DNA from 2 places in the Paenibacillus algicola genome. Region 1 is predicted to be linked to the other one. Evidence: riboswitches for the same ligand, from Rfam matches in the RefSeq annotation. Region 1 holds a riboswitch; the other holds the start of a gene.

Region 1 (15,582 bases):
CCTTGAAGCTGCGCACGGTTTCTTTAACCGGTACATATTTACCCGGCATACCGTTGAACTGCTCGGCTACGTGGAACGGCTGGGACAGGAAACGCTGAACGCGGCGCGCACGCGCAACGATCGCTTTATCTTCCTCACTCAGCTCGTCCATACCGAGGATGGCGATAATATCCTGAAGCTCGTTGTAACGAGCAAGAATTTTCTTAACGCCTTGAGCTACGTTGTAATGCTCTTCGCCTACAACCTCAGGAGCCAGAATCCGGGAGCTGGATGCCAGCGGATCTACCGCCGGGTAGATACCCATCTCGGAAATTTTACGCTCCAGGTTCGTCGTTGCGTCCAAGTGGGCAAACGTCGTTGCCGGAGCCGGATCCGTGTAGTCATCCGCAGGCACGTAGATCGCCTGGATGGACGTTACAGAGCCTTTCTTCGTGGAGGTAATCCGCTCTTGCAGACGTCCCATCTCGGAAGCCAGTGTCGGCTGGTAACCTACCGCCGAAGGCATCCGGCCGAGGAGGGCCGATACTTCAGAACCCGCTTGGGTGAAACGGAAGATGTTATCAATGAAGAGCAGTACGTCCTTGCCTTCCTGGTCACGGAAATACTCCGCCATTGTCAAACCGGTCAGGGCTACACGCAGACGCGCGCCCGGAGGCTCGTTCATCTGTCCGAAAACCATCGCGGTTTTGTTGATTACGCCGGAATCGCTCATCTCGTGGTACAGGTCATTACCTTCACGAGTACGCTCGCCGACCCCTGCAAATACAGAGATACCGCCGTGCTCTTGAGCGATGTTATTAATCAGTTCCTGGATCGCAACGGTTTTACCTACACCCGCGCCGCCGAAGAGACCGATTTTGCCGCCCTTTTGGTAAGGAGCCAGCAGGTCGATAACCTTGATGCCGGTTTCCAGCATTTCAGCTTGCGTGGAAAGCTCATCATATGCAGGAGCTTCACGGTGGATCGGGTTATTGACCTCGGATACAACCACGCCTGCATTATCAATCGGCTCACCCAGAACGTTAAATACACGGCCCAGTGTAGAAGAGCCTACAGGTACAGTAATCGGTCTGCCCAGATCCGTTGCCTCGATTCCACGAATCAAGCCATCGGTCGAGGACATCGCGATACAACGTACCAGGTTATCACCCAGGTGGTTGGATACTTCCAAAGTCAGATTAACCGAACGGCCGCCTTCCACAACGCCTTCAATCTTGACAGCGTTAAAGATGTCGGGAAGCTGACCGCGTTCAAATTCAATGTCAACAACAGCGCCTGTAATGCTGACAACGCGTCCTTTGTTCATCTTTTCGTTTTCCCTCCTACCCGCCCGCCGTTATGCACGGCGAGCGATCATCGTAAAGCAGCACGATCTGTGCTGCCAGTATTTCTTCATGTTGAAGCTAGGTTTAGCACGTTACTGTGCGTCGGCACCGGCAACAATCTCGGAGATTTCCTGAGTGATTGCAGCCTGACGGGCACGGTTGTATGTCAATTTCAGCTCGCCGATCAGCTTGCTGGCGTTCTTCGTTGCAGCACCCATCGCGGTCATCTTGGCACCGAGCTCACTTGCCTTGGCGTTCAGCATTGCGCTGAAGATGAGCGTTTCTGCATATTTCGGAAGCAAAGCCTCCAGAACCGCCTCTGGCGAAGGCTCGTATTCATGACCGGATGCACTTGCGCCGGCTCCGATATTTTCCATAGGCAGAAGCTGGTCCACTTCCGGGGTTTGTGTCAAAGCATTCAAGAAACGGTTATAGCAAAGGTATAGCTCGTCAATATGACCCAGCTCATACTGCTGTACCGCAGCCGATGCAATCGACTTGATGTCCCCATATGTAGGGCTGTCTGACAAATCTGTCAGCGCTTCTGAAACCGGAAGCTCGCGGCGGCGGAAGTAATCGCGGCCTTTACGGCCAATGACGAAGATCGTGTACTCGTCCTTGGACTTATGGCGCTCAGCCAGAATCGCCGAGACTTTACGCAAAACGTTGGAGTTGGAAGCCCCTGCAAGACCGCGGTCGGAAGTGATGACCAGGTAACCGGTCTTCTTCACCTCGCGCTTTTCCAGCATGGGATGGCTGATGCCTTTGGTGCCGGCTGCAATGCTGCCGACTACCTCTTTCAGCTTCTCGGAGTAAGGAAGGGCGGATGTCGCCTTCTCCTGCGCTCTTCTCAGCTTGGCCGCAGCGACCATTTCCATTGCCTTGGTGATCTGCTTGGTGTTCTGGATACTTTTGATCTGCCGTTTGATATCGCGTAATCCTCTTGCCATGTTTTCACCACCTCAAAACTTTGGCGAAGCCAAAGTTACTTCGTAAGCATCAACATAAACTTTGGCGAAGCCAAAGTTACTTCGTAAGCATCAACATAAACTTTGGCGAAGCCAAAGTTACTTCGTAAGCATCAACATAAACTTTGGCGAAGCCAAAGTTACTTCGTAAGCATCAGCATAAGCTTTGGCGAAGCCAAAGCGGTACCTGATTATGATGAAAGAGGATACCGGACGTGCGCCACGCGGCTCCCCTTCCATTGTATTACTGAGAATGCCGAGCCTTATGCCGAAGCAGCAAAGCCCTTCTTGAACTGCTCGATGGCACTCTTCAGCGCATTTTCGTTATCCGCTGTCAAATCCTTCGTATCCGTAATGGATTGAATGATTTCCGGCTTATTGCTTTCCACATAGGCAAGGAATTCTTTCTCGAAGCGGCGAACATCCGCAACTTGAATTTCATCCAGGTAACCCTTCACTGCTGTGTACAAGCTGATGACCTGCTGTTCAACAGACAACGGCTGGTTTACACCCTGCTTCAGGATTTCCATCAGTCTCGCACCACGATTCAGGCGAGCCAGTGTGGATTTGTCCAGATCGGATCCGAACTGAGAGAACGCTTGAAGCTCGCGGTATTGTGCGAGATCCAGCTTCAGACCGCCGGCAACCTTCTTCATCGCTTTAATCTGCGCGGAGCCGCCGACACGGGATACGGAAATACCTACGTTGATCGCTGGGCGCTGACCGGAGTAGAACAGGTCAGACTCCAAGAAGATCTGTCCGTCGGTAATCGAAATCACGTTCGTCGGAATGTACGCGGATACGTCAGAAGCCTGCGTCTCGATGAATGGCAGTGCCGTCAGGGAACCGCCGCCCAGCTCGTCGCTCAGCTTCGCTGCACGCTCCAGCAAACGGGAATGCAGATAGAAAACGTCACCCGGATATGCTTCCCGACCCGGAGGACGACGAAGCAGCAAGGACAGTTCGCGGTAAGCTGCTGCCTGCTTGGACAGGTCATCATAAATGATGAGGGCATGCTCACCCTTGAACATGAAGTACTCGCCCATAGCGCAGCCTGCGTATGGAGCAATGTACTGCAGAGGAGCCGGTTCGGAAGCGGAAGCGGTCACGATGATTGTGTACTCCAGTGCACCATGACGACGCAGTGTTTCTACAACCTGTGCAACCGTGGATTGCTTCTGACCAATTGCGACGTAAATACATTTCACGCCATTGCCCTTCTGGTTCAGGATCGTGTCAATCGCGATCGAGGTTTTACCTGTTTGACGGTCACCGATGATCAATTCGCGCTGACCGCGGCCGATTGGAACCATAGCGTCGATCGCTTTAATTCCAGTCTGCATCGGCTCATGAACGGATTTACGGTCGATAACGCCTGGAGCGTTGCTTTCTACCGGACGATATGCAGCCGCTTCAATTGGGCCTTTGCCATCCAGTGGCTGACCCAGCGGGTTTACGACACGTCCCAGAAGTGCTTCACCTACAGGCACCTCCATGATCCGTCCCGTACGCTTAACCTGATCGCCTTCCTTAATGTCGGAGAAAGGACCGAGGATAACGACACCCACGTTGCTTTCTTCCAGGTTGAGCGCCAAACCGAATACGCCGCTTTGGAACTCCAGCAATTCACCGGACATGGCATTTTCAAGGCCGTATACGCGAGCGATACCGTCACTAACTTGAATTACCGTACCCACTTCAGAAACAGCGATATCGGATTTGTATTGTTCAATTTGACTTTTAATCAAAGTACTGATTTCTTCAGGTCTGATACTCAACGTGTTCACCCCTATCTTCTAAACTCTGAAAGATTTCTCGAGACGCTGCAGCTTGCCAGCCAGACTGCCGTCGTACAGCTTATCGCCGATTACAACCTTCAGTCCTCCCAGCAGGCTCTCGTCCACTACATTACTAACACGAATCTTCTTCTGGGCCATCTGTCCGAATTCGGCAGACACCTGATTCTGCTCCTGCTCGCTCAGGGGATAGGTCGAATACACGATTGCATCCGCCATTCCCAGGCTGTCTCCCTGAATCTTCACATAGCTGTCAAGCAGGTCGCTGATCAGCTCTGCGCGTCCACGGTTCAAGAGCAGCTCCATTGTATTCATAACCGGCGCTGACACTTTCCCTGCCAATGCCTTGCTAAGCACTTCCATCTTCACGGACTGAGGCACATTCGGAGTGGAGATAAACTTCTGAATGTCGGTATCGCCTTCAATGGCTTGGACTACCGAACGAAGCTCCTCTTCCACTTCCAGACCCTTCTGCTGCTGAGCCGCCACTTCGAACAGCGCCCGCGCATACCGCTTCGCTGCTACAGTTTCCTGGCTCATGGTCTGCCCCCTACCTCTTTAAGGTATTGGTCTACCAATTCTTCCTGGGCTTTGCCGTTGCTCACTTCACGTTGAATCAGCTTCGATGCGATCTTCACGGATACCGTGCCCAGCTCGCTGCGCAGCTCTTCAACAGCCTTGTTCTTCTCATTCTCGATGTCGCGAACAGCTTCCGTCTTCAGACGTACAGCCTCTTCCTTCGCTTGCTCCAGCATTTGCTCAGCCTGCTTGCTGCTGGTCTGTCTGGAACGTTCAATAATTTCTTGAGCATCCTTACGAGCCTGCTCCAGTGCCTTCTTCTGATCTTCTACATATTGAGCCGCCTGCTGGCGGGTTTGTGCTGCTTCATTCATTTGACCCATGACAAGCTCGCGGCGCTGCTCCATAATCGCAAACAGCTTGCTGAATGCGAACTTCTGAAGCAGAACATAAAGCAAGATAAATGAAATTATCGTAATTGCAATGTTTTCCCACAAAATATGCATTAAAGTCACTCCTTTCCGTTAACACGAAGTGCGGTGTTTAACAAAACGAAGGCGCGGATGGCATCGGCCCTCCCCGCCAAACCGTTGTATTGTTATTAAGAAAACATGATCAGGAACGCGATTACAGTAGCCGCCAAAGGAATAACCTCGACGATACCTACGCCGATAAACATCGTTGTTTGAAGCTGGCCGCGAGCTTCCGGCTGACGAGCGATAGACTCTACCGTTCTGCTTACGATCATACCGTTACCCAAGCCTGCGCCCAATGCGCCCAAACCTACTGCAATTGCTGCTGCCAAATATTCCATTCCCATTGTTAAAAATCCTCCTTAAATTAAGTTGCTTTGAATTGGTAAAGCTATAAATAATATCTCTTTCGAATCACACCGCTTGCACGGGCAATTCTCGGAGTTCATTAATGCTCTTCGTGAATCGAAGCCTGCGAGATGTACACCATCGTCAGGATGGTAAAGATAAACGCCTGCAGCGCGCCGACAAAGATACTGAAGCCCTGCCATGCCGCCATAAACGGAATGCCGTAGAAGCCTGTCTTCAGAATAACCGTAATCAATACCTCACCTGCAAAAATGTTTGCGTACAGCCGGATCGACAAAGCGATAGGCTTTGCCAGGTTCTCAACAATGTTGAGCGGCAGGAAGATTGGAAACGGCTCGATGTAGTGCTTCAGGTAATGCTTGCGGTTCAGCTTCAATCCCAGGTAGTTCATCAAGATGAAAACGACGATGGCCAGACCTGCGGTAACCGAGATGTCAGCCGTTGGCGATTTCCACCACAGAACGTGTGCATAGTAATCCGGCTTGAGATCCTTCGTCGCCTCGATCACGTGTCCAAACACAGTGAAATTGGCTGGAAGATCTGTAATGACGGAGAACGGCAAGCCCAGAAGGTTCGCTACAAAAATGAACAAAATCAGAGTCAGGCCGAGCGATATGTACTGCCTTCCCTTATTCAGGTCCATTGCACTAGCGACGATGCCCTGCACAAATTCTACTACCCATTCCATGAAGTTTTGCAGTTTGGAAGGGTTTTCGACAGACAGATTACGGACAGACAGCATCACGAGTGCAAAGACCACCACGCAGGTGACCAGGAGCATCAGAACCGCTGACAAGTCAATATGTAGCCCGCCGAGAATAATAACCGGTGAATCATGCATGTATTAGTTTTCACCCCTTTCCAAGTTAGCGTTGGTCATTGGTTGTTTCTCAAACTGAACACAATGCTGACAGGAATCGTCAACATCTGGGGGATGAACAAACCGGCGACAGCCGCACCCAATGATACCTGCTCCAGCTTGATGGCCACAGCTGCGATCAGCACACCGATGCACAGGCGGGTAATGAAGCCGAAGCTGAGCCGCTTGTCATGGTTGTCGACCGCCATTTGGGCCACCTGCCGCACCTTCAGGGAAAGGAAGCGAAAGTTAAACAGCCCTGCTGTCATGCCCAGAATCCCTCCGGCAAACTCTGGCCGAAATTCCGGATATACAGCCCATCCCAGAAACAGCGCTGCCATAATGAGATAGGAAATCCTCGTCACGGCGCCCACAATGGATGTCAGATCATTCACGTTGTGCCCCCAGAAACTTTTTAATGAGAAGAGATATATTCAAAATCCCCAAAGCGAGTCCGGTCAAGGTTCCAATGGCCAGCCAGTACCTAGGCCCGTCCATCCATTCCATGACCCACCTTCCTGCAAAAAAACCAATTACGATGTAGGCTGCCAGCAGTCCGCCGGATCCGCCGAGATAAAGCGCAATCATCCAAGGGTTATCTTGACTGTTCGGATTTTTCATAGTACCTCTCTAATCCCAACTCATTTTACTGAATAACAGAAGAGTTTGTCAATGAATCACTTTGACTGATTTTCCTTATAAAACGGGCGTTTCAGGGTATTTAAAATCCCGAAACGCCGCGTCAACCGTACAGTTCAACTGTATACTGCGCTGCTGTACTGCAGCTTATATTTTTTTAACGGTTTGTGAACATTCTGTGAAACTCCGACGGACGCTCGCTCTGCACGCCAAAATGATGCAAAATCGCATTCACGATCCGCTCCGAGGCTTGTCCATCCCCATACGGATTCGCGGCTTTGCTCATGGACTCATACAGATCCTGATCCGTAAGCAGGCTGCGCGTCTTCTCATAAACCTCTTGCTCGTGGGTTCCGGCGAGCGACAGCGTCCCTGCTTCAACGCCTTCCGGCCGCTCCGTCGTATCCCGAAGCACCAGCACGGGCACGCCGTAAGAAGGCGCCTCCTCCTGAAGTCCGCCGGAATCCGTCAGGATCAGGTGGGTGTGCGGGTAGAAATTGTGGAAGTCCACCACATCCATCGGATCGATCAGACGGATGCGGGGATGGCCTCCCAGAATCTCATGAGCCGGCTCCAGCACCGCAGGGCTGGGATGAACAGGATACACGATCGCAACGTCCTCAAACTCATCCGCAATCCGCTTCACAGCGCGGAACACATTACGATGCGGCTCCCCCTGCGACTCCCGCCGGTGGGCGGTCATCAGAATCAGCCGTTTGCCTTTGGCCCAGTCCAGCATCGGGTGGGTATAATCCGGCTTCACGGTATAACGGAACACATCGGTAATGGTGTTGCCTGTCACATAGATCGAGTCTTCATTCTTGTTCTCGCTTCTCAAATTGCCCGCAGACAGATCGGTTGGCGCAAAATGAATATCAGCCAGCACCCCGGTCAGCTGGCGGTTCATCTCCTCCGGATACGGAGAAAGCTTGTTCCATGTTCGAAGACCGGCTTCAACATGGCCCACCTGGATCTTCTGAAGAAAAGCCGCATAGCTGGCGAGGAAGGTCGTCAGCGTGTCGCCGTGAACGAGCACAATGTCCGGCTTCGCTTCGCGCAGCACGGGCTCCAGCCCCTCCAGCACGCGAACCGTAATTTCATTCAGCGTCTGGCGGTCCTTCATTACATTCAGATCATAATCCGGCACGATGCCGAATACGTCCAGCACTTGATCAAGCATCTGGCGGTGCTGCGCGGTCACGCAGACCACAGATTCAATGTGCTCGGGATGGCGCTGAAGCTCCAGAATGAGCGGCGCCATTTTGATCGCCTCCGGCCGGACGCCGAAGATCGTCATCACTTTAATTTTGGACATGTTGGACTAACTCCTCTTCTCCCGCTATACAGCAAAGACCTTCCATGCGAAAGCATGGATCAAAGCATCACAGCGTTTATATCTCGGCTTGCGGCGGCTACTTCGTGCCGTACAGCCGGTCACCGGCATCGCCAAGGCCAGGCACAATGTACCCGTGATCATCCAGACCCTCGTCCAGCGCCGCTACATAAATATCGACATCCGGATGAGCATCATGCACAGCCTTCACGCCCTCCGGCGCGGCAACCAGGTTCATCATCTTGATCTGTGTGCAGCCGCGCTTCTTCAGCACATCAATGGCCGCAATCGCCGAGCCGCCGGTAGCCAGCATGGGATCGATCACGATCAGCTCGCGCTCGGTCACATCGGTTGGCAGCTTGGTATAATATTCGACCGGCTGCAGCGTTTCCGGATCCCGGAACAAGCCGACATGTCCGACCTTCGCCGCCGGCAGCAGCTTCACGACGCCATCCAGCATCCCCAGCCCGGCGCGAAGAATCGGGATGAGCCCCAGCATGCGGCCGGAAATGACCTTGCCCTCCGTCTGCGCCACCGGTGTCGTTACAGCAATGGACTCCAATGAAATATTGCGTGTAATTTCATACGCCATCAAGGTAGCGACCTCATCCACCAGCTCCCGAAAATCCTTCGTGTTGGTCTGCTTATCGCGTATAAAAGTTAGTTTGTGTTGAATTAAAGGGTGATCACAAATCACCAATTTTCCCATGTCAGGTCCCTCCGGTTGGTTACGTATATGTTCTTATATATTCTTCAATATGGGCTGCAAGCAGGATTGTGGCTCCATAAATCTTGTCTATTATATCACTCCCGGATGTGATTTTACACCTGCAAGACCGATGAATGTTTTCCACCTGTAGAAGCGGCGTTTCCCGCTCTGTAAAGAATATGCAAGAAACCCCGTCATACCTGACGGGGCCTTGGTAATAGCAGTCGATAAAGGATTAGTATTTCATTTCAGGATACAGCGGGTATTGGTCCGTCAGCTCAGCCACCATACGGGCGGCCTTCGCCAGATTCTCCTCGTCCTTCGGCTGGCGAAGTGTCATGGCAATGACCTTGCCGATCGTCTTCATTGCAGCTTCGTCCATGCCGCGGGAGGTGACTGCCGGCGTACCAAGCCGGATGCCGCTGGTAACAAACGGAGATGTCGGGTCAAACGGAATGGCGTTCTTGTTCACCGTGATGCCGATGGAGTCGAGCACTTTTTCCGCGTCCTTGCCGGTGATGTCCATATTGCGGGTATCGAGCAGCATCAGGTGATTGTCAGTGCCGCCGGATACAATGTTCAGGCCTTCCTCAATCAGCGTTTCGCACAGCACCTTCGCGTTGTTCACCACCTGCTGGCAGTATTCCTTGAAGGAAGGCTGCAGCGCTTCACCGAAAGCCACCGCCTTGGAAGCAATGACGTGCATCAAAGGACCGCCCTGGGAGCCAGGGAACACAGCCTTGTCAATAGCCGTCGCCCATGGCTGCTTGCACAGAATCAAGCCGCCGCGAGGTCCGCGCAGTGTCTTGTGCGTAGTTGTCGTTACAAAATGCGCATGCGGAACCGGGCTCGGATGCAGACCGGCTGCAACAAGGCCGGCGATGTGCGCCATGTCTACCATGAAGAGCGCGCCGACGTCGTTTGCGATGGAAGCCATTTTTTCGAAATCAATGATCCGCGGGTATGCACTCGCGCCGGCTACAATCAGGCGAGGGCGGTGCTTGAACGCCGCTTTGCGGACTTCATCATAGTCGATGAGGAAGCTGTCTTCCTGTACGCCATAGGCAACGAAGTTGTACAGCAGGCCCGAAGCGTTCACAGGGCTGCCGTGCGTCAGATGTCCGCCATGAGCAAGGTTCATACCCAGTACGGTATCTCCAGGCTTCAGCACAGCCAGGTAAACGGCCATGTTCGCTTGTGCGCCGGAGTGAGGCTGTACATTCGCATGATCTGCTCCGAACAGCTCCTTCGCACGGTCACGCGCCAGATCCTCAACAATATCTACACGCTCACAGCCGCCGTAGTAGCGCTTGCCCGGCAGGCCTTCCGCGTATTTGTTCGTCAGCACGGAGCCCATAGCTTCCATAACAGCCTCGCTGACAATGTTCTCTGATGCAATCAGCTCAATGTTGCTGCGCTGGCGGGAAAGCTCCAGATTCATGGCTTCCAGTACAGCCGGGTCGGCCTTGCGCAAATGTTCCATCATAATTATTTCCTCCCTGAATCTACATAGTATTTATATAAAAGTAAGGTAAATAACGTCATCAATCACAAAAACCGGCTCCGCTCTCGTTCTCCAGCCTGTACACGGCGCGTTCGCCGCCGATCAGCTTCGGGCGGGTAAATGCCGCGGTTACTCTCGCCTCGCCGATGCTGCGGCGCGAAGGGCGGAAGGGCACCGCGACATGCTTCAAATGCATGCCAATCAGCGTCTCGCCAATATCGAGCCCCGCATCTGCCGCGACATGCTCCGCCAGGCACGGCTGCCGGAAGCTGCGGTAAGCGGCCGCGGCCATCGAGCCGCCGGCTTTAGGGACGGGAATCGCTGCAACCTCATTCAAGGACAGCCGCTCCAGCACCTTCCGCTCCATAACCAGCGCGCGGTTCAGATGCTCGCAGCACTGATAAACCGTATCAAAGCCCAGCTCCTGCTGCACCTCTTGAATGCCTTGAAGCAGCTGCTCCGCGATGTCCAGGGCGCCGCTTGTGCCGATCCGCCGGCCCGCCGCTTCACTCGTGCTTGTGCCGACCACCAGCACCTTGCCCGACCTGAGACCGGCTGCTTCCGCCAGCTCTCTCAACACCTGCACCGTCTGCTCCTTCAAGCTCATGTCTCTCACTTCTGCCCCATGCTCCATCCAGTGGACCGCCTCCCGCCTGTATATTGTATGGAAGTGTTCTTATGCCAAGTTGAACCGTATCCTTAGAAGGGCCGCAGCCTCGGCTTCCCCCGAAGCAACAAGCTCCAGGCTCCAGGGTTTAGGCTTTCAGATACCGATCCTCGATGGCCTTAATCTTGCTTACACGCCCGATGTGGCGCTCACCTTGGCTGAATTCCGTAGTCAGCCAGGCCGTTACGATCTCCGCAGCCAGCCCCGGCCCCACGACACGCTCGCCCAGTGCCAGCACATTGCTGTCGTTATGCTCCCGCGTCGCTTTGGCGGAGAATACATCATGGGTCAACGCGCAGCGGATGCCCGGCACCTTGTTCGCTGCAATGCTCATGCCGATCCCCGTTCCGCAAATCAGAATGCCCCGGTCAGCTTCACCGGCGATGACCCGCTCGCAGACGGGCAGAGCATAATCCGGATAATCCACAGACGTCTCACAGCCGCAGCTTAAATCCTCGACCTCATGCCCCAGCTCCTGAATGACCTTGATCATCTCTTCCTTCAAGCGTATACCGGCGTGATCCGTGCCCAATGCGATTCTCATGATTGAAAAACCTCCTCGTGATTTCATCCTCTGGTTCAAATACTAGTTATAGTATAACCCATGGTCTGGCCAAAAGACGAAAAAAGAGCAGTCTGCACACGCATAACGTGCACAAATGCTCTTTGCCCAGGCGACCGGCCGTATGTCTCCGATGCTCCATCGTGGTTTACTCCACTTCGTCGCCAGTTACATCGGAATCTCACTTTTTCCACTTCATCTTAAATCAAAACATCCCCAAAAGCAAGGGAGACATTTGGACCATTTACGTCGATGTGCAGCCGTCCCTCATTCTCATAAACAGCAGGATGAAAGACTGCAAAAAACCGGCTCTCTAAAGCCAGCCTCAGCGCGCTTCTCCCTCCAGCTTGTCCAGCAGGCGGAACAGCGCGGTCCGGATCTCGGCCGCCGTCGCCTCATAGTCCTCCAGCGAGCCGCCATAAGGATCCGAGATATCAAAGCTCGGAATCCGCTGGCGCAGCTCGATCAAGCGCTCCCGCTCCTGGCTGGACTGGGCACCCCCGAGCGAACGGGTCAGCTCTGCCGATACATAGAGCCGGTCCAGCTCCTGCAGATCCTGCATGACCTGCTCATCCGCTCCGGCAAATTCCTTCAGCGTGTGCACCTTGTCTGCTGCCTCCGGAAACCGGGAAATCGCGAACTGCTTGTGGGACTGAGTCAGTGTCAGAATCAAATCTGCCCATGCTACCAGCTCCCGGCTGAGCGGCTTCGAGGTGAATTCCCCCTCAATGCTCTGATCCCGCAGCACCGCCTGGGCGTGACGCGAAATCGGCATGCCCTCCACGGCAGCTACCCCGGCAGAGCGTACCTCAAGCTTCATGGACCTTCCGGCCGCCAGCTTGCGCAGCATGCCTTCTGCCATGGGGCTGCGGCACGTATTGCCTGTGCACAGAAACAAAATATTAGTCACGGCTTCTCGCCTCCTGTCGCCTGTAAAGATCTGCGGTTATTGTATCAAAAGATAAACATCAAGCCAAACAGAAGCAAAATCGCGCCCCCTGCCAGCTCGCCGTATTCCCCCAGACGGCTTGCCGCCTTCCGTCCCAGCAGCAGGCCGCAGATGGACATCAGCCCGCCGACAATACCGAAGGCATTGACGATCAATGCCGCGTGGCTGTTGAACATCCCCAGGGAGACTCCGACCGAGAAGGAGTCGATGCTGACGCTCAAGGAAAATAGAAGCATCCCCAGCAGGGTCGTATGGTTCACGGGACGGGATTCCCCCTGTTGAAAGGAGTTCCAGATCATATGTCCGCCCAGCAGCACGAGCAGCCCTCCCGCTGCAATCCCCGTAATCTCGCCCAGCAGAGCGCCGACATATCGGCCGAAGATGAGCCCCAGCAGAGGCATCAGCATATGAAACAGCGCCGTCATGAGCCCGATGCCCAGAACATGCCGAAGGCGTACCCCCTTCATGCCGACTCCGATGCCCAGCGAAAAAGCATCCAGCCCCAGGGCCACGGCCATCATCAAGATCGCGGCCAGCTGCCCGGTCTGGACAGATGTCTCCAGCATGCGCTTTCCTCCAAGTCCTATGGTCTTGTACACCATATGCGGACAAGGAGGAAATCATTCCGCGCGGGCGCGGGAGGCCAGGGCCGGAGCGGGCGCTATGGGCGCGTTGAGCATCGCGGGCGCGGGAGGCTAGGGGCGGGGCAGCGCGTCCCGCTGATTAGGCGTCGGCATCTATGATGTGATGCCCCGCCGCCTTCAGGAGCCGGTTCATCACTGCGGCACCGAGGCCTTCCTCCGGGCAGGTTTCCGCCAGGAGGAAGGCCGCGCCGGCCTCATCGAATTGCCGCAGGCCGGCGTACAGCCGCCGTGCCGCTTCCTCTGGCGCGGCCAAGCTGCCGAGCGAGACGGCAACGTCCGCGCGGTAGAAGCCGATGTGCTCGTCGAACGACAGCACACCGGTCTTCTCCCCGCGCGTGCGGGCCGCGTCCAGCTCGGCCTGGATGCGGGCGGACACGGCAGCTGCTGTCCGCCCGGTGACCACGCACAGCGCGCCCTGAGGCGCATAGTGCGTGTACTTCATGCCCGGCGAGCGCGGCGCCGGGCTGTCTGTGCCCCCGGCGTGCGCCAGCGCCGGGTCGCGCCGCACGCTTGCCGCAATGCCGGCAAGCTGCTCCTCGGTGATGCCGCCGGGGCGAAGCACCGTAACGGCGCCGTCCGGGGCGGCCTGCACGACTGTCGATTCGACGCCGACGCCTGCCGGTCCGCCGTCGAGCACACCGTCGATGGCCCCGGACAGGTCCTCCAGCACATGCGCGGCCAGCGTCGGGCTGGGACGGCCCGAGCGGTTCGCGCTCGGTGCGGCCAGCGGACAGCCGGAGGCGCGGATCAGCGCCAGCGCCGCCGGATGATCCGGCATCCGCACGGCGACCGTATCCAGTCCGGCCGTCACCCGCGGCGATACCGCGCCGGGCTTCACCGGCAGCACCAGCGTCAGCGGACCGGGCCAGAACTGCGCCATCAGGCGCCGCTCGGTGTCATTCACGCCGGTCACCAGCTCCTGCAGCTGTGCCGGATCTGCAATGTGTACGATGAGCGGATTGTCCGAAGGCCGTCCCTTCGCGGCAAAAATCTGCTCCACCGCAGCCGTGCTGCGCGCATCCGCGCCGAGCCCGTACACCGTTTCCGTCGGAAAAGCGACGGTTCCGCCTGCCGCCAGAACGGCTCCTGCTTCCTGCAGCGCACAAGTGTCTGGTGCATCCGCAATGCCGAGGATCTCCTCCTGCCCTCTCCCGCTCCCAGCTGACAGTCTGCGGGAATCCGCATGGAACAAAGCCGCAGCGCCCCCTTCAGCCTCAGCCCCATCAAGGGCGCTTCCGCCCAGCATCCACAGCTTCGTTGCACGCTTGCCGCCTGTCAGCGGCTGTCTTTCTTTTGCTGCATCTTGCCATTTCTCATGCTTCATCTATATCCCAAGCTTTCTCTTCGAATTCAATCACAAAAAGTGCTTCCAGCCCTGAGCGCTCCCCGCCGCTTGGCAAGCGGTCGTGGCGGCGCTGAAGAGAACAAGCACTCTTTTGCTAGAAAGTGTATCATATTCCACCCTACTTAAACAGTCCGCTAACCCAGCTCCACAGCGACGCCAGCAGGTCCAAGAGGAAGAACCGTACCTCCGGCGCACTCGCCTCTGCCTCTGCCGTCTCAGACGGAGCGGGCTCGGCAGAAGCCGTGCGTGTTCCTGCAGCCTCCTTTGGCGCACTCACATCTCCATTGTCCCCGATGAAGCACAGCGGCGGAAACAGCACGCACCACCAGTTCTTGCCCTTGCCGGATCCCAGTGTAATGCGAACCGCCTCGTAATCACCTGCGGGATAAATCACTCTTCCGTACATTTTGGTCGGAAAAGGGACCTCGCCCAGCTCCACCTGGTAAGCATACGTGATACCCCGTACATCCAGCTCCTGTGCAACCAGCGCCTCGATCTCCGGCAAGTGATTTCTCGTCATCGCCTTCGCCTGCTCCAGGCTCTCCGGTGCCAGCTCACCCACCCAGCTCTTCATCTGCATCACGACAGCGTCACGAATGTCCTGCTTCACCAGCTGGTCCTCCGGGGCGTCGGAATGAGCAAGAATGCGGAGCCGAATGGACTCCTCCGGGATGGCGCCTTCCGTGACAGCAGCATCAATGCGCTGCTCCTCCCAGGACATGACAACCAGAAACAAGATGGATAACAGCACGACAATTTGCTTGACTGCAGTACGCAGTGGATCACGGGATGGATGGGATGATTGCATTGGACAGCCGCCTCTCTTACGATAACTCTATGATACTACCAGTATGTCCGGCAGCTTTGAGAGATAAACGTGGCGGTCTATGATTTTTTGATAGACTTCTTCTCCATCCAAAA
Region 2 (15,582 bases), 1.7 Mb from region 1:
GTCCGCTTCTACTTTTTCCACTTCTCCTTGAATAACTTCTAGCTGTCCGTTCTTATCACTTTGCGGTGCTTCATAGACTTCGCCGGTCACTGTGCCGGGTACGGGTCCCGTACTTACAGACTCAGCTCCTGCAGGAAGAACTGCAGCAGCCTGTACGACAACCAGCAAAGCGAATATCGTTAACTTTTTCAAATTCATACCTGTGCTCCCTTGAGTTTCTCGTTTTATTTTTCCAGCTCCCTAGTATTAAACGCACACTTTGGTAAAAAGTTCTTGTCTAAATGGTTAAAACCTCGCCATGGATCTTTATTTTCTGCGAACAATGAAGATTAGAGCCATACTTATGACAGTCTGAAGCACCCAGAAAAGAATCGCGAGCAGGATCGTCATCGACATTTGGAACCAATGCTGAATCATTAATCCTCCCAACCATCCACCAAGCATACCTAACGCGCCGTACACGAATAGGGATACAATAATTGTGATGAAATGCCTTTGTTTTTGACGTAAGGTATGAAGAATTCTCGCAATGGTCATATCTGCTAGAAGCGATAATGGCAGGAGGAATAATAGAGTGAACGGAAGAAAGAAGACGTAACCGGCTGCAAATATATAACTGGTGGATGAGCTGACCTCATGACTTGGCTGGATCTCAAAGGATCTTTGAAGCGTAAAGAAGAACGAGACCATGGCCGGTGTCAAAAAAGCCGCAAGCACTTTACCAAAAGCATTCAATGTGTACCTCATAACCCCACTCCTTTTGTCCCTGATCATTGTGCAAGCCGCAATTTGTAGGAATGGAAACAATATACCATAGATTCTCAGTATTGTGAATTAAATCACTTGATGAAGGTATGAAATACCTGAAGGGGTTTATCAACAAAACAAGCGTGCTGCCTCATGATGAGATCGCACGCTTGTTTGGCTTTATGATTCAGAAGGTACAATTTGCATAGCATCCAAGGCTTGCTTGGCGTGAGTTCTGGCCTGCTCTACACTGTCCGCCGCAGACAATGCGACCGCCATCCGGCGACCGATCTTGGTCACCGGCTTACCGAAGATCCGAACCTGTGTACGAGGGACAGCAAGGGCCTTCTCGACGCCAGTCACTTCATAGTGCTCCAGCTCGGCCGCAGCCTTCAGCGGCCGACTGGCGCCAGGCGTAATCAGCTCAATCTCAGGGATCGGGTAGCCCAGAATCGCCCGGACATGAAGTGCAAACTCCGATAGATTCTGGGTAACCAGGGTCACAAGTCCAGTATCATGAGGCCTTGGGGAAACTTCACTGAAGTAAACCCGGTCCTTGGCTAGAAACAGCTCGACCCCAAATAAGCCGTAACCGCCAAGCTCATCAGTGATAGCCTGAGCAATTCTTTTGGCCTCGGCAAGCTGGTCTTCACTCATGGCATGAGGCTGCCAGGATTCAATATAATCGCCGCTTTCCTGAATATGTCCGATTGGTGGACAGAAGACGGTTCCACTGACCGAGCGAACGGTTAACAGTGTAATCTCAGATTCAAACGGAATAAATTCCTCAATAATGACTCTTCCGTTCTGCACACGGCCGCCTTCCATCGCCATATTCCAGCAGGACTGAATGTCTTCTTCACGGCGGCATACACTTTGTCCTTTACCTGAAGAGCTCATGAGCGGCTTGATCACGCAAGGATAGCCGGTTGACTTGACCGCAGCATCGAATTCTTCGTATGTGTCGGCAAACTGATACCCTGCCGTAGGCAGACCCAGCTTCTCGGCAGCCAGACGCCGAATGCCTTCACGGTCCATGGTCAGCCTTGCTGCACGCGCCGTCGGAATCACGCGGTGTCCTTCCGCCTCCAGCTTTTCCAGCTCGTGGGTGGCCAGGGCCTCAATCTCCGGAACGATCAAATCCGGCTTCTCTTCCTCAATGATCTGACGCAGCCGGGATGCATCCATCATATCAATCACATAGTGCCGATGAGCCACCTGCATGGCAGGTGCATGGCCATACCGGTCTACCGCCACCGTCTCAATACCTAAACGCTGTGCCTCCAGAATAACCTCTTTGCCCAGCTCCCCAGAGCCAAGCAGCATCATTTTGCGGGTCTTTAACATGGTAATCTCCTCGCTTTGTCGAAATGATCCGGCAGAACCGAAATTACAAAAAAGAGGCAAGGAGAAAGACACTCCTTACCTCTGCCCAGGCGTACGGCGATATCCACGATGATGCTCCCCCATGGTTTCCCATGCTACGCCAGTTACATCTCCGTGCTGAATTATAGTTCTATCATACGTATTTTAGAGTCATCCCGCAACTATTAAGGCAACTGACTCCTATTCTTTGTATAATTGTTCTACACAAAAAGTGAGTTCATGCTTACTCCTCGTCATACTCCACGTTGTGGTATACCTGCTGCACATCCTCCAGATCCTCAAGCGCATCGATCAGCTTCTCGAATTGTGGAATGGAATCCTCGGGCAGGCTGACATAGGTTTGAGGCAGCATGCTCAATTCAGCAACCGTGAATTCAGTAACGCCGGCTTGCTTCAGCGCCTCCTGGACCTCGTGATACTGATCCGGCTCTGCGTAAATAATGACGACATCATCCTCTTCCACGATGTCACGCACTTCGATGTCGGCCTCCATCATAAGCTCGAACACCTCGTCCAGCGATTTACCGGTCATACCAAACACGGCCGTGGAGTCGAACATATAAGCTACCGATCCGCTGACGCCCATATTGCCGCCATTCTTGTTAAATGCAGAGCGGACATCTGATGCCGTCCGGTTCACGTTATTCGTCAGCGTATCGACAATGACCATAGCGCCGTTGGGACCGAAGCCCTCATAACGAAGCTCTGTGTACGTTTCTTCGCCGCTGCCCTTTGCTTTATCCAATGCCCGATCAATAATGGCTTTAGGCACGTTATAGGTTTTGGCCCGCTCCAGAACGACCTTCAGCGCTCGGTTCGACTCCGGGTCCGGCTCACCCTTCTTTGCAGCCACATAAATTTCTACGCCGAATTTCGCATAAATCCGGCTCGTATTTGCATCCTTGGAGGCTTTCTTTTCCTTAATATTATTCCATTTGCGACCCATACCGCTCCCGCTTTCTCTATGAATTTAAATCTGTTAGATTACCCTTCAAAAGGGTAGGTCCAAAAGCTTTCCACACCAAATCGCAGAACCATATCTTCTCGGGACAGCTTCTTGTCGCCCACGAGCTCCGGGGCTTGAAACTGCGAACGATGTGCTGTAATCGATTGGATCTTCTGATCTATATATTCCTCAACATCCTGATATACATCAGGCTCTCCAATGTAATCCCGACAGCCGTTGGAAAATGCAAGGCAATGCACCTCGGGGCGCTCATCCTTCGGCAGTCTCTGAATCGTCCGGATCACAGAAGCCCCTGTAGCATCATGATCCGGATGAACGCTGTATCCGGGATAGAAGGTAATCACCAGCGATGGCTTTACCTCATCCAGAAGCTTCTTCATTTCACCGTCGATCACTTCCGGCTCTTCAAATTCCACCATCTTGTCATGGAAGCCCAGCATTCTTACATCCTGTATTCCGATCGCCTTGCAGGATTCCTCCAGCTCCAGCTTACGAATGGCCGGAAGCGTAATCCGATTGGCAAAGGGAGGCACCCCCATGTTCCGGCCCATTTCGCCAAGCGTAAGACAGGCATAGGTGACCTGCCAGCCCTCGTGAATTAGCTTCGCCAATGTCCCGGAAGTGCCGAAGGCTTCATCGTCTGGGTGCGGAAATACAACCAGGACCCTTTTTGTCATCATGTCGTTCATCTCCTGTTCCTTAAAAAGGCTCCTGGCTGAGCTGCAATGCAACGACCAGTTTGCCCTGACTATCATGGCCTGCCAAAATCAGGCGTTCTGTATCGCTCTCCTCAAAGTGCGTGAGTCCTTCCGCGTAAACCCAGCCCTCTTCGGTCTTCAAGCCAACCCGGTAGGGTCCTGCTCCAGAAATTTTTCCACTGGAATAGCACACCTTGGCATTGGTTATAAAATTAGCCGCAGGATGTCGGGAGCTGTCCACATGCGCAGCATATGCACCTGTAGTCAGCTCCAGATGGACGTAAAGCTCCTGATCCTGCAGCTTGTTCAGCATCTGCTGTACTTCTGATAAATTAATAAGCTCCATGGTACCCTCCGGCTCAAGTAAGTTAGTTCATGTTCAAGTGCGAATATGACTATTCTATCACATTTAAGCCGAGATGAAAAAAGGTTCAGGACGCCTCCTTGGAATGACTAAATGGCCGGCATGACGTTACCGCCGCAGACAGGAATGTACGCGCCTGTCGTAAAAGAAGCCAGATCTGATGCAAGAAAAGCCACCATATTGGCAATTTCCTGATCCGTACCCCGGCGCCGCAGGGGAACCTGCTGCTCATAAGAGGCGTTATGCTCTGTGCCTTGATCCCGATCCCGGTCACTGACCGTCCATCCCGGGGCGACCTGATTGACCGTAATCCCCTGCTCCCCTACCTCCTTCGCCAGTACGCGATAGACGCCGTCCATCCCTCTTTTTCCAGCGGTGTACGCTGATTGGTTCGGGAAATTCTGCATGGAGCATTCCGTATTGATCCCGATAAACCTTCCGTAACCTCTCTCGGCCATGGAAGGAATGAAGGCTTTGGCAAGATAAACGCTCTGCATCACACAGCTGTCGAACTGACTCTGATAATCACGGGGATCCTGCTCTAGAACCGAGGTCCAGGCGTACTGCTCGACAGCATTGGCAACCGTAATATCTGGAAGCCTGCCCAGACTGGCTTGAATCTGCTCCTTCATCTGCATCACGGATTCCTGGCTCGTGATATCTCCTTGAACGATCATTGCTTTTCTTCCGGTCTGCAGAACCTCCTGAAGCAGCTGATTCGCTTTCTCCGCATTACTCCGGTAATGAATGACGATATCAGCTCCGCACTCCGCGAGTGTAGAAATCATTACCCGACCGAGCTGGCCCGTACCCCCAGTGACCAGAGCCATTTTCCCTGTCAAATCAATACGCATATTTCCCTCTCCCTTACATGTGAAATAGAATGCCGCCGTGCTAGCTTTTTAAGCCCCATGGCGCTTCAACCAGGTGTACACATCCCACAGATGCTTGATCGCAGTAAGAACTAACAGGCTGAAAAAGATCCAGGCCGCGGCAAACGCCACCGAAGAAAACAGCATCATCACGGTAAAAAAAGCAAAGGATTCCGTCCGCTCCAAGATCCCGGGGTTATAATGAAACCCTTTTATGCCTGAATTCTCAATCACATTTCCTGTCACCAAAAAGGTTGTCACCACGACCAGAATTCCAGCCAGGCTCAAAATTAACGGTGCATTTGCACCGGAATACGCTAGAACCAGGGCGGACATCATAGCCCCTTCAACGATACGATCAAACACAATATCCAGCACATTGCCCCATTTGGAGGGCTTGGTCATGCGTGCAATGGTTCCATCCACAGCATCCAGATAGCCGGAAAGCCATAACATCACAACAGCGGCAGCCGGATAGCCAGCCAGGAACACCGCGGCACTGCCGACTCCGAGCGTCATTGCGATCCAGCTGACCGCATTCGCCGACAGGCCGGCTTTGTGAAGGACGATGGCGCCCCGATGGATGATCGGCTGAACGGTATTTCTAGCATAAGAGTCCAGCATTTTCTCCCCTCCTTCTTACATGGGAAAGCACCACAGCTCATCCCGATTGTATTGAATGCCTAATCGCTGACCGGGAACATGCTGCACCAGTCCGGGCAGCTTCATCACCAGGTGCTCGTCTTGAGCCTCCAGCTCCAGCAGCGTATGATCTCCCCGAAAAGAAACACGCCGCACCTCTCCCTGCACCGGAGATGAAGAATCCAGAATCAGCCATTCGGATCTTAATGCAGCCTGAACCGGTCCATCACGTAATGAAGCCAGTGAGGGATGAAGCGGCAGCTCTCCAAACAGGGTACGCACCCGGCTCCCCAGCTTGATCCCTCTCAGCCTGTTGTCCATCCCCATAAATGCCGCTGCCCACGGGCTTGCCGGACGATAGTACAGATCCTCCAAGGTCCCGTACTGCTCTCGCTTCCCCTGATTCACCAGGAGAAACCGGTCGCCCAGCGTCATGGCCTCTTCCCGGTCATGCGTCACCATGATCATTGGAACCTCGCGCGTACGCTTGAGATCTGCAAGCCAGCTGCCCATCTGCCTGCGAAGCAGCGGGTCCAGCTGGCTGAATGGCTCATCGAGCAGCAGCAGCTCCGGCTCAATGATCAATGACCGGGCCAGCGCTGCGCGCTGCTCTTGGCCACCGGATAATGAGGACAAGGACCGCGAGTAAAAGCCCGCAAGTCCCACCTCCGCCAAGAGCTGCTCCGCTTTGGCTTTTCTTTCCTTCGGCTTTACGCCCTTCAGCTTTAATCCGATTTCAACATTATGTCCGACGCTTAAGAACGGCAGCAGATAAGGCTTCTGAAAGATCATGGACAATCCCCGCTTCTCCGGTGGAAGCTGATGAATACGACGGCCGCCCATGATGATGCTGCCCCGCTCTGGATGAAGAAGACCGGCCAGCAGCTGCAGCAGCGTTGATTTTCCGCTTCCCGAAGGTCCCAGGATCACGAGCAGCTGTCCTTTCTCCAGCGTAAAGGATTGTTCGGCCAGAGTAAACGATGAGCTGTAGCTGCAGCCGATACCGGACACCTGCAGGAACGGCTCTTTTGTAATGGCGGTCATGCCGCTTCCCCCTTTTCAGCAAATTGATCCACCTGTGTTTCTCTTGCACTGTAGATCACAACCAACAACGCAGGAATAACAAATACCATGCTTAAAGCTCCCATCAGACTGTAATCTCCGCTAGAAAGTGTGCTGAAGAGCAGCATCGGCAGTGTAATCAAGCTTCCCCCGCCGATGAACAGCGTAAATAAATACTGACTCCAGGAGTTCAGAAAGCTGAACAGAATACTCAGCGTGAGCACCGGCTTCAACAGGGGCAGCTCAGCCTGAACAAACGACTGCCAGCGCGTGGCACCCAGCAGGCGCAGCTGCTTCTCATATCCGGAATCATAGCCGGCGTAGAAGCCATATAGCAAATAGATCGAGTATGGCGCTGCCGGAATAAGATGAGCAAGCAGCACACCCAGCCAGCTGTCAGACAGCCCGATCTGAAGAAAAAACACATGTACTCCGACCGCAATGGCAATGCCGGGAATCAGAATGGGGGCAATCAGTGCGAGGCGAATCCAGCGATTCCCCCGTTGAATATACAAGCCGAGAGCTCTTGCTGCCGGATACGCAACCAGCTGCGAGATCACACTTGTCGCTGCTGCAAGCCCCAAACTGTTCAAAATGGAGGTCCATACCTGGGAATGAGACGAGAACACATAGGACCATGCACGGAGACTAAAGACTGGCAGCAGCTCCGGAAACCGCCATTGCAGCGAGAAGGACCAGATCAGCAGCGGCACGAACGGAAGAATAAACACGGCCAGCAGCAGGAGAAAGACCCCGGCATACCCGCTCCTTTGCTTAAGACTGCTGTACCGTATGATGTTCACCCCATTTCAAGTATAAGAACACTAACACCACACTAATCAACGTAATGACCATGTTGATCGCCATCGCTTCCGGGCGATAGGTCAAATCCGGATTGGTATAGGCCTCATAGGCAAGAATCGGCAGAGCCGGCTGACTGACCGACCCTAATATGTACGGCACCTCAAAGGAACCAAAGGTATAAGCAAATACAATGATTGATGAAGACAATAACGGCGGCAGCATGAACGGAAATGTCACCAGCCTGAAGCGCTGCCAGGAGGATGCGCCAAGAAGCCGCAGCTGACGCTCGTACGGCAATACCCAGGCTTTTAATATACTGATAATGGATACCGCAATGAAAGGAACTTCCTTCCATATGTACTCCAGTATAATGCCGGCGCCCACTTGATCCTGTACCAGCACCGGAAATGCAGCCGGCTCTTGAATTATGCCTGCCCAATATGCCAGTCTCGACAAATACCCGCTCTGACCTAACAGCATCCAGATCGCCATCGCTCCCACCACATGAGGCAGCGGCAGATTAAACTGAATCAAGAATTGCAGCCACTTGCTCTTGTTCACATATCTTCTCAGCCAAAGTGCCAGAAGTACCGCCAGGACGGCGGAGATGAGCGTAGAGAACAGAGATACCATGAGCGAGAAGCTGAGAGAGCTATAGAAGATTCGCGACACGAACAGCTCCCGGTATACATCCAGAGACAGCTCCGTTTGGCCGATCAGCGGAACATATCCCAGGCTCTGTTCGCCCGTAATCCACAGTCCTGCACCAACAGGCACCAGAATGACCAATACGGAGGGCAGGAGCATCCCCGCGAGGAGCCAGAGGCGAGCTTTTTTACTTTTGGAATAAAACATGCTTCCTCCAGCCTTCCTCCAACGCCTGATTGTACGCCGGCGACAGATCCGGCAGCTTATGCTTCAGCAGAACCTCTGCCGGCACCGCGGTTTCACCGGCGTCGCTTTGAATCTGCTTGTACTGGCTTGCAGCCTCCCCTTCCAGCTTGGCAGGATGGATTCCCAGACCGTCTCCCCAGCCCTCCTGCGTCCCCATCTTCTTAAACTGCATTTCCGGCTCCAGCAGCAGATTGGCCGTCACCATCGCCGCTGCTTTATGCTTGGCGTTATAAGGAATGGCAACATAATGATAATCTCCAATCGTCCCGGTGCGGAATACATAAGGCCTTGCCGTCTCCGGCATTCTGCCTTTGTTAATCTCGGCCTGAATGCCTCCTAGATCCTGCACAAACGTAAAATCGACCTCATTGTTGTTAAACAGCGTCTGCAGCTCCGCGATGGACTTCGGATATGTTTCACCACCCCGCCATAAATGCGGCTTGATCTCATTCAAGTAGCTCCAGACCGGCTCAACCGCTTTTTTGAATTCTGCTTGGTCCAGCGGCTTTTCCCACTGCTCATAGCCTCCGCTTAGCTCATAGAACAGCTGCTTCACAAATCGTGTACCGATAAAATCAGGGGGAGCATTGTATGTAAACCGACCCGGATTATTCTGAATCCACACCTTCAGCTCTTCATAGCTTCGCGGCAGTTCATCCGGATCTACGGTGCTTGCGTTATACACGAACTGAAACTGGGCGCTTCCCCATACCGATTCCATGCCCTCTGTATCGTTTCCAAAATCCTTTTGAATGGCAGGATTACTGTAATCGACGTATTGTGCGTTAGGAAGAATCTCAGCAAAAGGACCGAACAGCGCTTCTGCCTGCTTCAGGGTATTGAAATTTTCTCCGTTAATCCAGATTAAATCGACGCTGCCTTCCTCATGCCTTCCTGCCTGCTTCTCATTCAGAACCTTATTAACAGCTTCAGCCGTATCATTGACCGGAATCCGCTTCAGCGTAACTCCGTATTCGTCCTTCAGCACGCGGCCAACCGTCTGATCAACATACGAATTGATCACATCACTGCCGCCCCATAAATACCAGTTGACCTGCTGACCTTTAGCCTCATCAACCACCTGTTCCCAGCTGGAGCCACTAAGAAGGCTTGCATCCTCCGCACTCCTCACGACTTCCAGACTGCCGGAGCTGCAGGAGGATAGGACCATCGCCGCTGACAGCCATAGAATTAGTGCAGCCATAGGCTTTTTCATATGCAGCCACCCCTTTCTATCTATCTCTTATATAGCCGCTGATACTGCCGTACAAAGCGTTCGTCAATCCAGCGTTTTAGCTTCCAGCACCATCGCCCGTAGAGCAACACCTTCTTATATAGCAAAATCGCCTTGCGGTTCCCCGTCGACATCAGCGACAGATAGTCACGCTGCGGTGAATATGCCTGAAGCTCCGTGCCGCTGAAAAATGCGCGTAGATTGCTCCACAAATACGGAGCCTCCCTGACGGCATACACCCCGGCTTTGGGGAGAGGGCGATGTCCGTCCAAGGCGGCACAATCACCCGCAGCAAAAATCTCCGGGTAATCCACGGACTGCAGCTTTGGCGTCACCAGCAGATAGCCGCCGTCGCGGACCTGCAGCCCTGAAGACATAAACACGTCCGGTGCTTTGGGACCTGCTGCCCAAATCAGATGTTGAAATGGAACCTTGCGGCCGGATGTTAATGTCACGATGCCTTGATCCACCTTGAGCGCCGCATCGTTTTCATACAGCCGTACATTTTGTTTGGCAACAATCTGTGTAAGACGACGGTGCATGCGTGAGCCTGTCTTCATCCCAAGTAAAGAGCCTGCACTGATTAACGAAACAGAGCCGCCTTTTGTCCGGTTACGAGCCTGCAGCGCCAGGCTGAGTTCCAGTCCAGCAGCACCTCCTCCGACCACGACCGCGGCTTCATCCCCATGCTCCTGGACCGCCCATTTCATAAACGGCTCCAAAGGCTTGACGGGAAGCCCGTATGACAGGACGCCTGACGTATCTGTGCCGGCACTCTGCGAACCGATATCAAAGGAGAGAGCATCATATGAAAGCGACTCCTGCGACGCCAGGTGGATTACTCTGGACTTGGCATCTACGGAAATGACACGGTCCTGCACCAGGCGCACGCCGGCCGTTTCAGCCAGCCTTCTTAGGTCCACTCGAATTTCGTCCAGGATATTGGTGCCTTCGATATATCCAGAGATCAGTCCGGAATAGTATTGAAATGGCGATGGCGAAATCAGGACAACCTCTACATGTGGAATCGGCTGTCGGCTGAGCTCCTTCAAAACATGAAGATGTGCATGTCCCCCACCCGCCAGGATCAGACGACGCTGGTCTCCTGCAGCAATCATCGGAACCATTTAACGTAAGCCTTCAGCAGCTTGTAGACCGGACCGTCAAACAGCTTCTTTTCCCAATACTGCCCTGAAGCCTTTTTCAGAGCCTCGCCATGGGTCGGGTAAGGATGAATCGTTTCGGCAATATGGCTCACTTTACAGCCATGCTGCTTCGCAAACACCGCCTCCTGCATCCAGTTACCAGCCCCTTTGCCAACAGCATGTGCTCCCATAATTTTTCCCTTTTGATCTGCAATGATTTTGACGAGTCCTTCCGTGCTGCGGTCGGTAATGAAACGGTCTACCTCCTTGAGGTCTGTGATGTATATCTGTATATCATCTCCCGCCTGTTCCCGGGCCTCCTTCTCCGTCATGCCCAGATGAAAAATTTCCGGATCCGTATACGTCACCCAAGGCACCGCATCATAGCTCACCTTGCGTCTTAAACCGAATACCGCGTTAGACACGGCAACCTTGCCCTCCATGCCAGCGGCATGGGTAAACGGAAACGGCTTAATGACATCACCAATCGCGAAGATAGAGCGCGCCGTCGTTCGTAGATTTTTTTGCACAGCGATATGATCTCCGTCCACCTCCACCGAGGTTCGGTGCAGATCCAGCTGGTCTGTATTCGGCATCCGCCCGGTGGCAATCAACAGCCCTTCTGCCTGCCAGGTATGCTCATGTCCGTTTATGCGGCCGTAAATGGTTTTGACACCGGCTTCGTCTGCCGCTACCTTCTGCACCTCAGTATGGTAGACGATGCTCATCTCCTGTTCCATTAGTGACTGGGCCCGGGCCGCAATATCATGGTCTTCTTTCGGGAACAAAGAATCTCCCTTGACCAGCAGCGTAACCTGAGAGCCCAGGCGAGCCAACGCCTGAGACAGCTCCAGTCCCACCGGTCCGGCGCCGATGACCACCAATCTCTTCGGAAGCGACATCATGTCAAACACACTTTCGTTCGTCAGGTAATCAATATCCTTGAGCCCCTCGATATCAGGCACTTTGGCTCTGGAGCCGGCAGCAATGATGATTCTTTTGCCCTGCAGCGTCTCCTGACCATCGATTTGAATAGCATGATTATCTAGAAACTTGGCATGTCCCTGGTACACATCAATTCCCATACTTTCAAAATGCTCTGCCGCATCATGATGCGCAATGACCGCCTTTGCCGCCTGAACTCGACGGTAGGCTTCCAGATAATCGGCTTCGCCGGTAAGACTGAGCCCATATCCCTCCGCAGTCTTGCGCGCGTCATGTAAGTCATTGGCCGCCGCAATGAGTGCCTTGGATGGAACACAGCCCGTATGCAGGCAGTCTCCACCGGGCTGGGCGTCCTTATCAATCAATGCAACCTTAATTCCGAACCGGATCGCGCCAACGGCAGCGGTCAATCCGCCGGAGCCGGCACCGATCACGATCAGATCATATTTTTTCATCTGGCCCCTTCCTCCTCTCGATGCGCTAAGCATGTACATCCGAAGCAGCGAGCTCCCGCAGCGTACAGTGCTATATGTGAAATTTCGATGTATTTAAACAAAATGCCTACTAACTTGATTAACCTCAATCCTGTTAACCCAAACAAACGATCCCGCTTCTGCAGCAGCCATATAAAGACTTCAAGCATGTTACGAAGGTTATAGATCATTCGGATCACCTTTCAGCCAACATCAAAGAGACCAAGTGAAGGCTTATCACCTGATCCCTGGGTGTTTATTATGATCTGCCATCCTGCACGTATTGACATGATCTTGCGGCTGTGGGTTAGAGCTTCTTCACATGGAGCAAGATCCAACCTGACGCTTGGGATGATGTTCCAATGCTCGAAGCTCCTCAATCGTGACCTCAATCATAACCTTAAGCCCTCTCAGCATGCTTTCCTGACTCATAGAAGGCATGCCAGGCTTGGCTGCAGCCATCTCCGGTGACGCCGGAAAATGAATAAAGCCGCCAAGCATAGCATTCGCTGTCTTCTTGATTTCATTCAACAGCACATACATCGTATTATTACAAATATAGGTTCCGGCAGAATAAGAAATCGATGCGGGTATTCCAGCTTCTCTCATGGTCTTCACCATCCGGGAAACGGGCAGCGTGGTGAACAAGCCATCCTGGCCGTCTTCCTCAATGGGCTGCTCATGGGGTCTCACACCTGCGTTATCAGGATACGGTGCATCCTCCGCGATGTGCTTCATATTAATGGCGATCCGCTCTGGTGTTATGTCAGCACGTCCCCCGGCTACACCGCAGGCGAGGACTGCGTCAGGCTGAAAGGACCGGATTTCCTCGATCAGGAGTCTGGCACATTCATCGAATACGACGGGGAGCAATACAGTACGAATTTCTACCCCTGAAAAAGACAATGACTGCAGATCAAAAATCAGCTGCTCTGTCGGGTTAACCCGGCTGCCGCCGAACGGTTCAAATCCGGAAACTAGTATTTTCATAGACTCTCTCTCCTTCTCGTCCTATCATATCAGAAACCGTAAAGGGAACACCAACCTGACCTCGTGATATAAAGGGAATCCAGGCTGTTGTTGTCATTCCGTCGGAGACTTCTTGTTTTGAAGCTCACGCCACACCTTTTTATTACTATACTGCTTGTCCTGGCTGATGTCTGGGCCAAACCAGACCGGAGGCTCAAAGCGCTCAGCCTCTTCCAAAGAAGAGAACTCCACCTCAATCACGCGGAGCTGAAGCTGAGTGTATTCGTCAATTTCCACCACTTGCCCATTCCATACCGCCGTAAGTCGTGTTTTTATTAACGGGATTGCCTGGTGAGCTTCAATAACCTGTTCATAGAGCCCTTCAGATATTGCAATCTCTACCTCTTCACGGGCAATGCCCCATCCTCTTTTAAACGTATGTGTGTATTCCAGCAAACCGGTCTGCAGGTCCTCAAGCTTTCTTACACGCAGCTCCTGATCTCCATCTAGAGCCAGATAGGTTTGTTCTATGCACTGCTTTCGCCGCGGCTGTAAGCTTCCATCTCGGATGAGCTCCTCCGGGTCTTGATCAAGCAAAAATTTTTTTTCAATTTCCATGTGCATATTTAAGTCCCCCTATACGTTCTATAGTAATCTTTATCCTGTCATTATAAATCCATCTGCACAAAAAAGAACCCCCTGCCTGATGTGCAAGCAGGGGATCCTTAAGCGGGAAACGGTTATAGTCTCACCAGGCAATGGTTCATTGCTCCAGATTCTTACCTTTGTGCATCCAGGGAGTACATGCTTACTCCCGTTGAAGATGGTCCATCGGAATCAAATCCTTTCGGAATTCAAAAGAAACTGTCAGTTAACACACCTGATGCTGCATCGGAATCAGATCCTTTCGGTTTCATCTTCGTCCAAGCCAAAGCTGCTCCATTGGAATCAGATCCTTTCGATCATATCAATCAAGTCTCATTCAGTTCAGTGTACTTCCGTCTCGGGCAATATCTTCAACCGTTTCCCGCTTGTTTTATATATACCACATCGGCAGAGAACGAAACATTGAGGCTGCATTTTAATCTGGGCTATGAGACAAATGTATTCTCTCCTAAATTACGAAATTACTGACTTAATATTTAAATATTGATATACTAGAGAGGTAATTAATGGTTTTATTATAAGATACATACAAAGTGGGATGTAAAAACTATGACTAAGCACTTAAAAAAATTATTGTTGAAGTAGGTGAAGCGTCAGCTATGTTTAGACTCATTATTTCTGAATTTAAGCAGCTAACTAGAAAGCCAATATGGCTTTTTATTTTTGCTGTGACAATTGTCGTCTCTATTTTTTTACCAAGATCTAGTATCACCCATTTGACGGTTATTCCAGGTATGGTTTACTTTATCATGATTATGTCCCTGTTATTGTCTATTTATGGGGCGGAATCAGCCCGTGCAGACAAAACTCAGCAGGTTGATGAAGCTCTATCCGTGACACCTTTATATCGGAAGTATTTTATGGCGAAGCTTATTTACTGGCTAATGCTATCTGCTTTTATTTACGTTTTATTTTATGCAGCGGTTTTAAGTTATATTGGTCTCATTCACAGCAACATCACCTCTGAAGATGTCTATCGTTCATTGGTATATACCCTCTTAGTATGGTTTATACCGTTCTTCTTCTCGATTTTGATTGGATATATCATGTATAGCTGGCTCCCCAGCTTCTACAGTTATCTATTCATCGTCGTCATTTGGTTTTTAACTATGCCTTACAATTCTATGATTGGCCTTATTCCACGCAACTGGTCTGGGTGGATCATCAATGGGGACCCAAATATCATTCAAATTTTCTCTACAAATCCGCTAGAAAGTTTAGAGATCAACCGAGGATATTTCATTCAGAGAATATTTATGTTTCTTATTTTGTTCTCTGGCTATCTATTAGCGAAATATAAAATTCAGACCAAAATAAGAATAACAGCTGCGTTGTTACTAGTTATTTCTGTTTTGCTGCCTTTATTCTCACCTTACGTCCCTTATATTACTGGAGGAAACAGCTTAAGCCCTTCATCCGTAACTTTTCCAGAAAATAAAGGGCAGAGTCAATCTGGATATAGGATAACCAAGTATATATTTCATTTAAACCATGGACAGAGCAACCATGAATTGAAATACACCGTATATGTTGAAATAGAGGCTGAACAAGATGATATAGAGTTTGCCTTGCTAGATGATTTTAAGATCAACTCAATACACATGAATAATAAAGCTGTAGTCGTGAGCCGGTCAGGTAATCTTGTTAAATTACAAATTCCTGAAAAAACCGGAATACTTCAGATGGATATAGAAACCGACTCCTTTATTCCAAT

What was found. Region 1 has a riboswitch for ZMP and ZTP ahead of rpiB (ribose 5-phosphate isomerase B). Riboswitches for the same ligand answer to the same signal wherever they lie in the genome.
Region 2: linked by a shared signal. The riboswitch ahead of purT (formate-dependent phosphoribosylglycinamide formyltransferase) and the one ahead of rpiB (ribose 5-phosphate isomerase B) in region 1 are both predicted to bind ZMP and ZTP.

The regions. Positions count from the first base shown of each region.
Region 1 is NZ_CP040396.1:4,136,709-4,152,290, forward strand. Features, by position in the region: gene atpD (F0F1 ATP synthase subunit beta) at 1-1,306, opposite strand, end outside; gene atpG (ATP synthase F1 subunit gamma) at 1,418-2,275, opposite strand; gene atpA (F0F1 ATP synthase subunit alpha) at 2,557-4,071, opposite strand; gene E6C60_RS19320 (F0F1 ATP synthase subunit delta) at 4,090-4,629, opposite strand; gene atpF (F0F1 ATP synthase subunit B) at 4,626-5,114, opposite strand; gene atpE (F0F1 ATP synthase subunit C) at 5,210-5,422, opposite strand; gene atpB (F0F1 ATP synthase subunit A) at 5,530-6,291, opposite strand; gene E6C60_RS19340 (ATP synthase subunit I) at 6,327-6,704, opposite strand; gene E6C60_RS19345 (AtpZ/AtpI family protein) at 6,697-6,930, opposite strand; gene wecB (non-hydrolyzing UDP-N-acetylglucosamine 2-epimerase) at 7,106-8,263, opposite strand; gene upp (uracil phosphoribosyltransferase) at 8,361-8,990, opposite strand; gene glyA (serine hydroxymethyltransferase) at 9,226-10,476, opposite strand; gene E6C60_RS19365 (TIGR01440 family protein) at 10,535-11,128, opposite strand; gene rpiB (ribose 5-phosphate isomerase B) at 11,250-11,705, opposite strand; ZMP/ZTP riboswitch at 11,823-11,905, opposite strand; gene E6C60_RS19375 (low molecular weight protein arginine phosphatase) at 12,049-12,633, opposite strand; gene E6C60_RS19380 (manganese efflux pump MntP) at 12,678-13,238, opposite strand; gene E6C60_RS19385 (L-threonylcarbamoyladenylate synthase) at 13,396-14,640, opposite strand; gene spoIIR (stage II sporulation protein R) at 14,780-15,469, opposite strand.
Region 2 is NZ_CP040396.1:2,398,916-2,414,497, forward strand. Features, by position in the region: gene E6C60_RS11070 (stalk domain-containing protein) at 1-198, opposite strand, end outside; gene E6C60_RS11075 (hypothetical protein) at 307-735, opposite strand; gene purT (formate-dependent phosphoribosylglycinamide formyltransferase) at 928-2,094, opposite strand; ZMP/ZTP riboswitch at 2,171-2,251, opposite strand; gene E6C60_RS11085 (YebC/PmpR family DNA-binding transcriptional regulator) at 2,357-3,079, opposite strand; gene bshB2 (bacillithiol biosynthesis deacetylase BshB2) at 3,118-3,777, opposite strand; gene E6C60_RS11095 (YojF family protein) at 3,800-4,144, opposite strand; gene E6C60_RS11100 (SDR family NAD(P)-dependent oxidoreductase) at 4,252-5,016, opposite strand; gene E6C60_RS11105 (CDP-alcohol phosphatidyltransferase family protein) at 5,065-5,658, opposite strand; gene E6C60_RS11110 (ABC transporter ATP-binding protein) at 5,674-6,720, opposite strand; gene E6C60_RS11115 (ABC transporter permease) at 6,717-7,541, opposite strand; gene E6C60_RS11120 (ABC transporter permease) at 7,513-8,397, opposite strand; gene E6C60_RS11125 (ABC transporter substrate-binding protein) at 8,378-9,652, opposite strand; gene E6C60_RS11130 (FAD-dependent oxidoreductase) at 9,673-10,797, opposite strand; gene E6C60_RS11135 (dihydrolipoyl dehydrogenase family protein) at 10,785-12,215, opposite strand; gene pcp (pyroglutamyl-peptidase I) at 12,552-13,223, opposite strand; gene E6C60_RS11145 (CYTH domain-containing protein) at 13,317-13,826, opposite strand; gene E6C60_RS11150 (ABC-2 transporter permease) at 14,468-15,582, shown strand, end outside.